DNA from 3 places in the Micromonospora sp. CV4 genome. Region 1 is predicted to be linked to each of the others. Evidence: riboswitches for the same ligand, from Rfam matches in the RefSeq annotation. Region 1 holds a riboswitch; each other region holds the start of a gene.
The links. Region 1 has a riboswitch for cobalamin ahead of EAD98_RS10205 (CbtB-domain containing protein). Riboswitches for the same ligand answer to the same signal wherever they lie in the genome.
Positions count from the first base shown of each region.

Region 2: another riboswitch for cobalamin. It lies ahead of EAD98_RS07605 (ribonucleoside-diphosphate reductase subunit alpha); the one in region 1 lies ahead of EAD98_RS10205 (CbtB-domain containing protein).
Region 3: another riboswitch for cobalamin. It lies ahead of cobN (cobaltochelatase subunit CobN); the one in region 1 lies ahead of EAD98_RS10205 (CbtB-domain containing protein).

Region 1 is NZ_RCVI01000226.1:47,607-51,811, reverse strand. Features, by position in the region: gene rpsD (30S ribosomal protein S4) at 1-219, shown strand, start outside; gene EAD98_RS10220 (ABC transporter permease) at 400-882, shown strand; gene EAD98_RS10215 (histidine phosphatase family protein) at 895-1,482, opposite strand; gene EAD98_RS10210 (CbtA family protein) at 1,479-2,249, opposite strand; gene EAD98_RS10205 (CbtB-domain containing protein) at 2,240-2,443, opposite strand; cobalamin riboswitch at 2,477-2,623, opposite strand; gene EAD98_RS10200 (LacI family DNA-binding transcriptional regulator) at 2,923-3,945, shown strand; gene EAD98_RS10195 (vancomycin high temperature exclusion protein) at 4,029-4,205, opposite strand, start outside.
Region 2 is NZ_RCVI01000204.1:25,122-29,326, reverse strand. Features, by position in the region: gene EAD98_RS07610 (GH92 family glycosyl hydrolase) at 1-1,029, shown strand, start outside; cobalamin riboswitch at 1,227-1,444, shown strand; gene EAD98_RS07605 (ribonucleoside-diphosphate reductase subunit alpha) at 1,644-3,977, shown strand; gene EAD98_RS07600 (ribonucleotide-diphosphate reductase subunit beta) at 4,019-4,205, shown strand, end outside.
Region 3 is NZ_RCVI01000402.1:3,782-7,986, reverse strand. Features, by position in the region: gene EAD98_RS27380 (hypothetical protein) at 1-154, opposite strand, end outside; gene EAD98_RS27375 (RNA polymerase sigma factor) at 147-722, opposite strand; gene EAD98_RS27370 (hypothetical protein) at 849-1,184, shown strand; cobalamin riboswitch at 1,712-1,841, shown strand; gene cobN (cobaltochelatase subunit CobN) at 2,128-4,205, shown strand, end outside.

The DNA of each region.
Region 1 (4,205 bases):
CGGCTGCAGCCCGGCGACGTCATCGCCGTGGCGGAGCGCAGCCGGGGCAAGGCCCCGTTCGTCGTCGCGGCCGCCGGGGCGCACGCCCCGGAGCGGCCAGCGCCGTACCTGGAGGTCAGCCTGACCGGCCTGACCGCTCGCCTGACCCGGGTCCCGCTGCGGCCGGAGGTTCCGGTGGTCTGTGACGAGCAGCTCGTCGTCGAGTACTACTCACGCTGAGCGAGGGGTCGGCCGCCCGCGACCGCCGCCGCGGGCTGCACCTCCGGTACGCGCGTCGACGCCTCCTGCGCGTCGCCGTCGAGCGGCGACGTCCCGGTCTCGCTGGCCGGAGGTTCGACGGCGACGCCAGGGCCCCTCGACAACCCCGCGCCGGGGGAGTGGCCGAGCCGAGCGAGACCCGTGCCGCCGCGTGGCATCGCGATCATTCCGGTCGCGGGGATCCTGATCGGCGGGGCGATGACCGCCACCTCGCTGGCCGGTCGCCGTGCGCTGGACGAGCTGACCAGCCGGCGCGGTGAGGTGGAGGCCGGCCTGGCCCTGGGCCTGCTGCCCCGGGACGCCGTGCTGCTGGTGTGCCGTCCGGCGGCCGGGCAGGCGCTGGTCCCGGCACTCGACCAGACACGGACGGTGGGCCTGGTGACCCTTCCGGGTGCGTTCGTCGGGGTGCTGCTCGGTGGGGCGAGCCCCCTCGCCGCCGGTGTGACGCAGTTGGTCGTGCTCGTCGGACTCCTCGCCGTCGAGGCCGTCGCTGTCGTCCTCACCGTCGAACTGGTCGCCCGTGGCCGGCTCCGACCCGCCGGATCGGGGCCGCGCCGGGCCGGTCGGGCCCGCGTCACGCCGTCGTTGGCCCGGGGACCCGCGGCCCGCCGGGAGGCGCCCTGACCGGTGCCCGTCTCAGTCGGCCCGCGGTGCGCTCAGCCGTAGCTGCCACCGTGCCCCGTGACCGGTGAGCCGGACCATCGCCAAAGGCTCGACATCCAGCTGCCGGAACGTCGCCAACGGCAGGTCGAGGGCGTGAACGACCGCGACCCGGATCACGATCGGATGGGTGACGGCGATGATCCGCTCGCCGCGCCCCCGCTGCGCGTCCAGCCAGCGGCCGACCCGGTCCCGGAGTGCCACGATCGACTCGCCCCCGTGCGGCGCCGCGTCCACCTCGGACAGCCATGCTTGCAGCGCCCGAGGCTGTTCGGCGCCGACCGCCTCCAGCGACCGTCCGGTCCAGTGGCCGTGGTCGCAGTCGGCCAGCGCCGCCTCGGCGCTCGGCGTCAGCCCGAGGGCGTACGCGGTCTCGATGGCCGCCGGCGCGGGACTGGACAGGCAGACCGCGTTGCCGCCCCGCCGGTCCCGCCCAGCGGAGGCCCGGGCGAGGGCGGCGCGTCGACCACCCTCGTCCAGGCTCTCGTTTCCCCCGCCGAACGTCGCCCGCCGCAGCGCGGCCGTGTGCCCGTGCGCGACCAGCCGCAGGCGGGTGGTGGTCACGTGCTCGGGGCTGCGGTGGCGGCCCTGCGGCGCCCGTCCTGGTTCATCAGGGCCGCGAACAGCAGCCCGATCCCCGTCCAGAGCACCACCTGGGTGCCGAGCGAGGCGAGCCGGAAGTCCCACAGCAGGGTCGCGGGGAAGTCGTCCGGGACCTCCTGGAAGGACGGCAGCACGACGTAGGCCACACCGGTCACCAGCAGGAACCCGCCGACGGCGGCCCCGGCGCGGAGCCACAGTGGCGCCGCGCCGCCGACCGACCGGTAACCCAGCGAGCCGGCCCACACCGCCACCAGGCCGAGTGCCACCATCAGCAGGTAGGTGCCGGTGCGCTGGTCGATGGTGGCCGGGTCGCCGACCGCCGGTGGATTCGCCGGGTACTTGACGAACGGCACGATCACCACGCCGAGCAGCGCGGCGCCGGCCAGCAGCAGACCCGACCGGCCGTCGTCGTACGCCCGCCGCCGACGGCAGAGCAGAACGTACGCGGTGGCCAGCAGGCCACCCATCGCCGCGCCGAACAGGCTGGTGGCCAGGAACAGACCGCCACGCTGCCCGTCCCTGCTGACCAGCGCGTCATCGTGATGGTGCCCACCGGCGGTGGGATCGGCGTGTGCCGCCGCGTCCTCGATCGCGATGGCCGCGTCGACGTGTGGTTCGCCGGCCACATAGGCGAACGTTCCGGCGAGGAGGCCGGCGACCAGGCCGGCGAGCAGTCCGCGGACGAGAACGGTGACGAACCGTGGTGCGGTGGTGGTGGTCAGTGGCACGGGACACCCAGCAGGTGCCGACCGTCGTGCATCAGCTCGTGCAGGTACATCCCGCTACGGGAGACCGCCCCCTGGTCGAAGGCGACAAGATAGGCCAGCAGGAGAAGCACGGCGACGGTGGCCAGGGCCGTCCACAGCAGACGGACGTTGCCAGCGGGCTGCACCAACGGCTGGCTGGACGTGGAGCTGGACATGATACGCAAACCTCCTCGGGGATGACGCGTCCCCATCGCAAGGCTGCGGACAACCGAGTGTCCTGGCTCGCGGACCCCGTGGGGACCGCTCACAGTGGCGCGACCGCGCCGGATTCACACCGGCTTCCCTCGCGTCGCCGCAGATAGTGGATCGACGGTATCGGCGCCGATCCGGCCGGTCAACCACGCCCCTTGTGACGCACGGCATCAGGTGAGTCGTGCGACCGCCGGCCGCGGACCGACCCAGGTCACGCCGTGGGCGTGAAAATTTCGGTCCACGTGCCGATGCCTTCCGAAAGCAGGACCCCATGATCGGTTCCATTCGGGATGCGGCAAAGGCCTTGACCAGTATGGAAACAACTCGTAACGTCCCGGCCATCGATCGACATTATCGGTCAGGCATCGAAAGTTCCGGAGCTTCCACCCATCGTCATGCGCCGTGACGCCGAGGGCGCGATCACCAGTCAGGGAGGCCGGACGTGGGCTCCGACATCGGACGAAACGTCACCATCGCGATGATCGCGCGGCTGGCCGGTGTCTCCGTACCCACGGTGTCCCGGGTCATCAACGGCCGCTCCGACGTCGCGCCGCAGACCCGGGAACGGGTCGAGGAACTGCTGACCCGGCACGGCTACCGCCGTCGCTCGTCGCCGAAGCGGACCGACGCCGCCCTGATCGACCTGGTCTTCAACGACCTCGACAGCCCATGGGCGGTGGAGATCATCCGCGGCGTCGAGGACGTCGCCCTGAGCAGCGGCGTCGGCACCGTCGTCTCGGCCATCCACTGGCGCATCTCCTCGGCCAAACAGTGGCTCGACAACATGCGCACCCGCTCCACCGACGGGGTCATCTTCGTGACCTCGATGGTGAATCCGCCGCTCCAGGCCGAGCTGAGCCGGCTCCACCTGCCAGTGGTCATCGTCGACCCCGCCGGCGTGGACCCACGGGCGGCGCCCACCATCGGCGCCACCAACTGGGCGGGCAGCCTGAGCGCCAACCAGTACCTGCTCGGCCTCGGCCACCGACGCATCGGCTTCATCGCCGGTCCACCGCACCTGATGTGCAGCCGGGCCCGGTTGGACGGCTACCGCGCCGCTCTCGCCGCCGCCGGCATCGCCCTCGACGACGCCCTGATCCGCCCCGGCAACTTCTACCACGAGGCCGGCTACACCGCCGGTACGCAGCTGCTGTCCCTGCCCGACCCGCCCACCGCCATCTTCGCCGCCAGCGACCAGATGGCGCTCGGCGTCTACGAGGCGGTCCGCAAACGTGGCCTACGGGTGCCCGGCGACATCAGCGTGGTCGGCTTCGACGATCTGCCCGAGGTCCAGTGGTGCTCCCCGCCGCTGACCACGGTTCGCCAACCTCTGGCCAAGATGGGCATGCTGGCCGCGCGTACCGTGCTGCGCCTCGCCGCCGGCGAGACGATCGAGAGCCCGCGCGTCGAACTCGCCACCGACCTCATCGAACGCGACAGCGCCGCCGCGCCCCGGCACCGCTGACGCGGACACCGGCTCGCAGCCGCCGCGTCCGAGTGGGCCGGGACACCTGTCGTCGTCAGCAGATCGTCATCAGCCGGTCGTCGTCAGCCGGTCCGGAGAGCGTCGTCGACGCCGGTCTCGCGGCGGCCGAGATGGGCCGGGTCACGGCCGGAGAGCAGGTCCAGGGCCGCCTTCAGGCAGGCACCGTACTCGCGGGTGGAGCTGACCCGCCACGGCCGGGCGTACCGCTTCATGGTCTCGTCGCCGACGCCGTTGGCGTC
Region 2 (4,205 bases), on a different contig from region 1:
GCCGCGTACCGGTTGAGCGGCACGAGCCGGGACGGCGCGCAGCCGTTCCTGTTCGCCACCGCGCCGTACCAGATCCCGGCGGGCAAGACGCTGGTCTCGGTGACCCTGCCGACGCAGACCGGCGACCCCGGCTCGGCGGGCCGGATCCACGTGTTCGCCATCGCGAACGACGGCACACCGGCCCCCGCGCTGGTGACCACCGCACCGGCCAACCAGACGGCCAACGCCGGTCAGGTCCTCACGGCCGCCCTCGGGTCGGTGCGCGGAGGCGTTCCCGGCACGACGGGCTACCGCGCCCGGGTGCAGTGGGGCGACGGCACGGTTCCGGACGACGTCACGGTCGGCTCGGACGGTGCGCTGAGTGGACGGCACACCTACGCGCAGGAGGGCACCTACACGGTGCACGTCACCGCCTGGGACACGGTGTCGAGCAGCACCGCGACCTTCACGGTGACCGTGGCGCGTGGCGGGTCTCAGCCGGCGATCGAGGTGTCGTCGTCCGCCACTGTCACCAGCGGTGACGCGGTCGCCGTCAACGGCAGCGGGTTCGCGGCCGGTGAGCGGGTGACGGTGACTCTCGGCACCAGTCCGGCGCGGACCGTCACGGTCGCGGCCTCGGCGGCGGGAGCGGTACGAGCCTCCGTCGCGACGTCCGGTGACGTGCCGCCCGGCCGGTACTCCGTCACCGCCACCGGCGCGTCCTCCCGGACGCCGGCGACGGCCACCGTCCAGGTGACCGACAAGGTGGAGAAGCCGACCTACGAACCGCAGGCGGCGTTGACGAGCACGTCGGGACCGCGGGGCACGTCGATCACGGTCGACGGCGCCGGCTTCGCTCCGAACGAGGAGGTCACGGTCAGCTTCGGTGACGGCCTCGCGGTCCGCACGGTGCGCGCGAACGGTGATGGCGTCATCGCCGGCGCGACGGTCAGCGTCCCCGGGGCGGCGAAGGTCGGCCCGACCAGCGTCGCGCTGACGGGTGCCATCTCGGTGACCAGGGTCGCGCAGCCCTTCACCGTCACCGGGTAGCGGACACCGCTGTGGGCGGGCCGGGTCAGGGCCCGCCCACAGCGGGCAGGGCGTACGGCCCGCGCCGTCGGTGGTGTTGCGCTGCGCAAGCCACCGACCACTCGCCGGCCAGCCCGGATCGATGACGGCCGTCGCCACCGATCGCGACACGCCCGACCCCGACATGTGGGGTGTGACAAACGAGGTCGTCCCTATATATGGTGTCGAGCGCAGCTGGTTCGGCCGCTCATCCGCAGTGGTCGAGGCAAGAGGGAACCTGGTGGAAATCCGGGACTGCCCCGCAGCGGTGAGTGGGAACGACCGCCGTCATCAGCACTGGGCCGCCACGCGGCCTGGGAAGCGACGGCCAGTAGGAGACCGGCGATCCCGGTCGTGCCCACGAGTCCGAAGACCTGCCAGCGCGCCGCGCACCCGCACCCGGGTGTGCGGCGGTCCGACGCCGCGTGGGACGGCCGACGCCCCCTGACCCACGCCCGGCGTGGCGTCCGCCGGTGTCTGTCTCCTCGCGTCCGAGGGCCATCAGGTCTCGAACTCGCGAGGAGTGAGTGGTGACAGTCACCCAGGTGGTCCCGACCGGCGGCGACACCGCCCAGCCGGGCCGGCGGCGCACGCAGATGCACGTCCGCAAGCGCGACGGCGCCAGCGAACCGGTGGACGTCAACAAGATCGTCCGTGCGGTCGAGCGGTGGACCGACGACCTGACCGACGTCGACCCGCTGCGGGTGGCGACCCGGACGATCAGCGGCCTCTACGACGGTGCGACGACGGCGGAGCTGGACCGGCTGTCCATCCAGACCGCGGCCGAGATGATCGGCGAGGAGCCGCAGTACTCGCGCCTGGCCGCCCGTCTGCTGGCCGGTTACGTCGACAAGGAGGTGCGCCGGCAGGGCATCACCTCGTTCAGCGCGGCGATCCGGATCGGCCAGGCCGAGGGACTGATCGGCGACGAGACCGCCGCCTTCGTCGCCGCCCACGCCCGGACGCTGGACGACGCCGTCGACCCGAACGGCGACCGGCGGTTCGAGTACTTCGGCCTGCGCACGGTGTACGACCGGTACCTGCTGCGCCACCCGACCAGCCGGCTGGTGCTGGAAACGCCGCAGTACTGGCTGCTGCGGGTGGCCTGCGGCCTGTCCCGTACGCCCGACGAGGCGATCGACTTCTACCGGCTGATGTCCAGCCTGGCCTACCTGCCCAGCTCGCCGACGCTGTTCAACTCCGGCACCCGGCACACCCAGATGTCCTCCTGCTACCTGGTCGACTCCCCGCGCGACGAGTTGGACTCGATCTACGCGCGGTACGCCCAGGTCGCCAACCTGTCCAAGTTCGCCGGCGGCATCGGCATCGCGTACTCCCGGGTCCGGTCCCGGGGGGCGCTGATCCGCGGCACCAACGGGCAGTCCAACGGGATCGTGCCGTGGCTGCGCACGCTGGACGCGAGCGTCGCCGCGGTCAACCAGGGTGGCCGGCGCAAGGGCGCCGCCTGCGTCTACCTGGAGCCGTGGCACCCGGACGTCGAGGAGTTCCTGCAACTGCGGGACAACACCGGCGAGGACGCCCGGCGCACCCACAACCTGAACCTGGCCAACTGGATCCCCGACGAGTTCATGCGCCGGGTCGAGGCCGACGAGGTGTGGTCGCTGTTCGACCCGCACGAGGTGCCGGAGCTGCCCGACCTGTGGGGCGACGAGTTCGACGCCGCGTACCGGGCGGCCGAGGCGCAGGGCCGCTACGTGCGGCAGGTCCCGGCGCGGGAGCTGTACGGCAAGATGATGCGCACCCTGGCCCAGACCGGCAACGGGTGGATGACCTTCAAGGACGCGGCCAACCGGCTGTGCAACCAGACCGCCGAACCGGGCAACGTGGTGCACCTGTCCAACCTCTGCACCGAGATCATCGAGGTGTCCAGCGACGCCGAGACGGCCGTGTGCAACCTCGGCTCGGTGAACCTCGCGGCGCACCTCACCGACGGCGGCATCGACTGGCAGCGGCTGCGCGCCACGGTCCGTACCGCGGTGACGTTCCTCGACCGGGTCATCGACATCAACTACTACCCGACCGCGCAGGCGGCGGCGAGCAACCCCCGCTGGCGGCCGGTCGGGCTCGGGCTGATGGGCCTGCAGGACGTGTTCTTCGCGCTGCGGCTGCCGTTCGACTCCCCGGCGGCGCGGGAGCTGTCCACCCGGGTCAGCGAGGAGCTGTACCTGACCGCCCTGGAGACCTCCGCCGACCTGGCCCGCCCCTTCGGCGCGCATCCGGCGTACGGGCAGACCAGGGCCGCGCGGGGCCGGTTGCAGCCGGACCTGTGGGGTGTCGAGGGTACGCAGACCGCCCGGTGGACCGCGTTGCGCGAGCGGGTGGCCGCCCACGGGCTGCGCAACTCGCTGCTGGTGGCGGTCGCCCCGACCGCCACCATCGCCTCCATCGCCGGGTGTTACGAGTGCGTCGAGCCGCAGGTGTCCAACCTGTTCAAGCGCGAGACCCTGTCGGGCGAGTTCCTCCAGGTCAACACCGCTCTGGTACGCGAGCTGAAGGCCCGCGGCCTGTGGACCGAGCGGGTCCGGTCGGCGATCAAGCGGGCCGAGGGGTCGGTGCAGGACATCGCGGAGCTGCCGGCCGCCGTGCGCGAGCTGTTCCGCACCGCGTGGGAGCTGCCGCAGCGGGCGCTGATCGACCTGGCCGCCGCCCGCGCGCCGTTCATCGACCAGTCGCAGTCGCTGAACCTGTTCCTGGCCTCGCCCACCATCGGCAAGCTCTCCTCGATGTACCTGTACGCCTGGAAGGCCGGCCTGAAGACGACCTACTACCTGCGGTCCCGCCCGGCCACCCGGATCCAGCAGGCCACCGTCGCGCCCACTGCCGTCGCTCTCGTCGCGCCGTCCACGGCCGACGCCGAGGCGCTGGCCTGCTCCCTGGAGAACCCCGAGTCGTGCGAGGCCTGCCAGTGACCGCCGCCGCCGACGCCACCACCGACACGAGGACCACGCACATGCTGCTCGACCCCGGGATGGACCTCACCCTCCGCCCGATGCGCTACCCGCACTTCTTCGACCGGTTCCGCGACGCCATCCGCAACACGTGGACCGTCGAGGAGGTCGACCTGCACGCCGACCTCGCCGATCTCGACAAGCTCTCGCCCGCCGAGCGGCACCTGGTCAGCCGGCTGGTGGCGTTCT
Region 3 (4,205 bases), on a different contig from region 1:
CGACCAGGGCGACGAGCGCCGCGGCGGCCCAGGCACGCCACCGGCGCCGTCGGGGCGTGGTGAGCCGGGCGCGTACGCGCGCGGTAACGTCGGGCGCGTCGGGTGTCTCCAGCCAGGCGGAGAGGCCGCGCAGCTCCCGTTCGAGGTCATCCACGCCGGACCTCCTCGCGGTCGAGCAGGCCCCGGAGCTTCGTCAGTGCCCGGGACGTCCGCGACTTCACGGTGCCCCGGGGCCAGCCCAACGTCGCCACCGTCTCCTCCTCGCTGAGATCGAGGAAAAACCGGCAGACGATCACCTCACGGTCGCGTTCCGGCAGTTGCCGCAGGGCCTCCACCAGCGCGGCGCGGCGCTCCCCGGCGAGGACCGCGCCGACCGCGTCGTCCTCGGCGATCTCCGACGTGGGGTTCGCCGCCGCGGCGCGCAGGACGAGGCCGTCCCGGCGGGTACGCGACCGGTGCAGGTTGCGGGTCTCGTTGGCGACGATCGACAGCAGCCAGGAGCGGAACGACGACTCCCCCCGGAAGCGGGAGAGCTTGCGGTACCCCTTCACGAAGGCCTCCTGGATGACGTCCTCGGAGTCCGAGCCCGCGCCGAGCAGCACCGCCGTCCGGTACGCGGACGCGGTGTGCCGGGCGACCAGGAGGTCGTACGCCTTCAGGTCACCAGCCCGAGCGCGGGTGACGAGCACGTCGTCGTCCAGGGGGACCTCCGGTTGGATCACCTTCATGACACCGCCCACGCGCCACGGGTTCCATCCGCGGCCCGGTCAGCCCACTCTCACCTGGCGCGCAGCGTATTGCCAGGAATCGGTGGTGCACTGGAGGGGCGTCGAGGAGAGGAGTCGGGCATGGGCTGGTTCAGTCGGCGGGCCCGGGGCGCCGAGGCGACCCCGACGAAGCTGGACCGGGAGGCGACCCGGGACGACCTCGCCGCGCTCGAGGCGTTCATCGCCAGCCGGCGTGGGGTGGAGTTCTACCTGGAGCCGGAGACCACCGCCACCGACACCACGGTGGTGGCGATCGCCCACGACGGCGAGTGGATCCGCCGCCGGACCGGCACTCCCCGCGCGGCGGGCGCCATCGCGCGCAAGCACGCGGTGCCGCTGTACGAGGCGGCCCGCACCGGCTACCCGGAACGGATGCGCGCCTGGAGCCGGGCCCACCCGGAGCGCCACGCCCGCTGAGACTCGTCCGCCCCAGCGCCGTCTGGATCTCGCTGGCGTGCGCGGGGCTCTTCCCGGCGTCGATCATCACACTGCCGCGTTCGTCGACGACGACGGCGACGTCGGCCTGGAGCGCCGCCGGGTCGGGATCTCCGGGGCGGAGTCAGACCCGACCCGCCAGGTGGAGAAACTGCGCGGCGATCATGGCGATCGACCTCCGAGATTGATCGCGGACACTGCTGCCGTGTTCGCCCATCCTCGGCGAGGGGGCCGCGTACCAGCGCTCCGCCAGGTGGTCGCCGCAGGCCAGAGTATGTGCGGGACAGCCTTTGCTCTGCGTACCTATACGCACCGGTGACTCCCTGTGCCTGGCGCGTATTGATAAGCAGAGCAAAGGCTGTCCCGCATTGACTCGGGGCATTGTCAGGCGCGGGTCTCCGACGACGACAATCGGCGAAGCTCGATGGAGAGTGCCTGCCGGGAGGGGGCTGGGTCGGCGTTGACCGGCGGCGCGGCGGTGTGGCAGCATTCGCGGCCTGACGGCAGTGAAGGAAGTCGGTGTGAATCCGACGCGGTCCCGCCACTGTCACCGGGGAGTGATCCCCCCTCGTGCGCCACGGCCGTGCTTCTGCGGTTGGAAGGCCGGGGGAGAGCGTCGATCCGGAAGCCAGGATACTTCGGCCGTCGGGATGTACCCCAGGGCGTGGACACCCGAGGAGGACCCGATGACGCACGGCGTCTCTTTCATCGACGAGCACCGTCATGATTCGCGCGGCGAACGCGGCGGCCGCGCCGGCCGCGCCGGTCGCCGGCGCCGCTGAGCTGCGCGTCGCCACGCTGACCGCGTCCCGACGCCCACGTCGGTGACCTGGGCCGGCCTGTCGCATCCGCTGACGCCGCACCCACCCCGCTTCGTTCGGACCGCCCCCCGTGGCGGTCGGGGCGTCACCTCCCGGAGCCTTCCGTGCGCATCCTGCTGCTCTCCACCGCCGACACCGACCTGCTGGCCGCCCGTGCCAGTGGCGCCGACTATCGCCTGGCCAACCCCGCGCGGGTCGCCGCCGACGAGGTGCCCGCCCTGCTCGACGGGGTGGACCTCGTCGTCGTACGCCTGCTCGGGGGCCGGCAGGCGTGGCCGGACGGCCTCACCCGGGTGCTCGCCACCGGCCTGCCGACGGTGGTGCTCGGCGGCGAGGCGGTGCCCGACGCGGAGCTGATGGCCGTCTCCACCGTGCCGTCCGGTGTGGTCACCGACGCGCTGGCGTACCTGGTCGAGGGTGGCCCGGAGAACCTCGGCCAGCTGGCCCGGTTCCTCTCCGACACGGTGCTGCTCACCGGCGAGGGTTTCGCCCCGCCCGCGCCCACCCCGGCGTACGGGGTGCACGGCGACCACCCGGCCGAGCCGGACCGGCCAACGGTGGGCATCGTCTTCTACCGGGCGCACGCCCTGGCCGGCAACACCGGCTTCGTCGACGTGCTGGCCGACGCGGTGCGGGCGGCCGGCGGCAACCCGCTGCCGATCTTCTGCGGCTCGCTGCGCGGGCTGACCGCCGGCGCCGGCCCGCTCGGGCTCTTCGCCCGCTGCGACGCCCTGCTGGTCACCGTGCTCGCGGCCGGTGGAGCGGTCGCCGCGGACGCCTCCGGTGGCGGCGATGAGGACGCCTGGGACGTCGGCGTGCTGGCCGCCCTGGACGTGCCGATCATCCAGGCGCTCTGCCTGACCAGCACCCGCGAGCAGTGGGCCGGCAGCGACGCCGGACTGTCCCCGTTGGACGCCGCGATGCAGGTGGCCATTCCCGAGTTCGACGGCCGGATCGTCACCGTGCCGTTCTCGTTCAAGCGGATCGACGCCGACGGGCTCTCCGTCTACGCCGCCGACGCCGACCGCGCGGCCCGGGTGGCCGGCATCGCGGTACGCCACGCCCGGCTGCGGTACGTGCCCAACGCCGACAAACGGGTCGCGGTGGTGCTCAGCTCGTACCCCACCAAACACTCGCGGGTCGGCAACGCCGTCGGGCTGGACACCCCGGTCTCGGCGGTAAGACTGCTCGCGGCGCTCGCCGACGCCGGCTACCACCTGGGCGACGCGCCGGTGCCCGACGACGGCGACGCCCTGATCCACGCGCTGATCGCCGCCGGCGGCCACGACGTGGAGTGGCTCACCCCGGAGCAGCTGGCCGCGGCCGAGGCCCGGATACCGGGGCGGACGTACCGGCGGTGGTTCGACCAGATCCCGGCCGAGCTGCGCGAGCGGATGCTCGCGCACTGGGGCGAGCCCCCCGGCGAGCTGTACACCGACGGCGGGGACATCGTGCTCGCGGGGCTGCGCTTCGGCAACGTGGTACTGCTCATCCAGCCGCCGCGTGGCTTCGGGGAGAACCCGATCGCCATCTACCACGATCCGGACCTGCCGCCGAGTCACCACTACCTGGCCGCGTACCGCTGGCTCGCCGCGCCGGTCACCGACGGTGGGTTCGGCGCGGACGCCGTGGTGCACCTGGGCAAGCACGGCACCCTCGAATGGCTCCCCGGCAAGGGACTCGGTCTCGCCGCCGACTGCGCCCCGGACGCCGTCCTCGGCGACCTGCCGCTGGTCTACCCGTTCATCGTCAACGACCCCGGTGAGGGCACCCAGGCCAAGCGGCGGGCGCACGCCGTGGTGATCGACCACCTGGTGCCGCCGATGGCCCGCGCCGAGACGTACGGCGACCTGGCCAAGCTGGAGCAACTGCTCGACGAGTACGCCACCGTGCAGGCGCTCGACCCGGCGAAGGTGCCGACCGTGCGGGCGCAGATCTGGGACCTCGTACGCGCCGCGGAGCTGCACCACGACCTGCACGCCGACGCGATGCCGGACGCCGACGACTTCGACGACTTCGTGCTGCACCTCGACGGGTACCTCTGCGAGGTCAAGGACGTGCAGATCCGCGACGGGCTGCACATCCTCGCCGACGCGCCCACCGGTGAACCCCGGGTCAACCTGGTCCTTGCGGTGCTCCGGGCTCCGCAGATCTGGGGCGGCGCCCACGCCCTGCCTGGCCT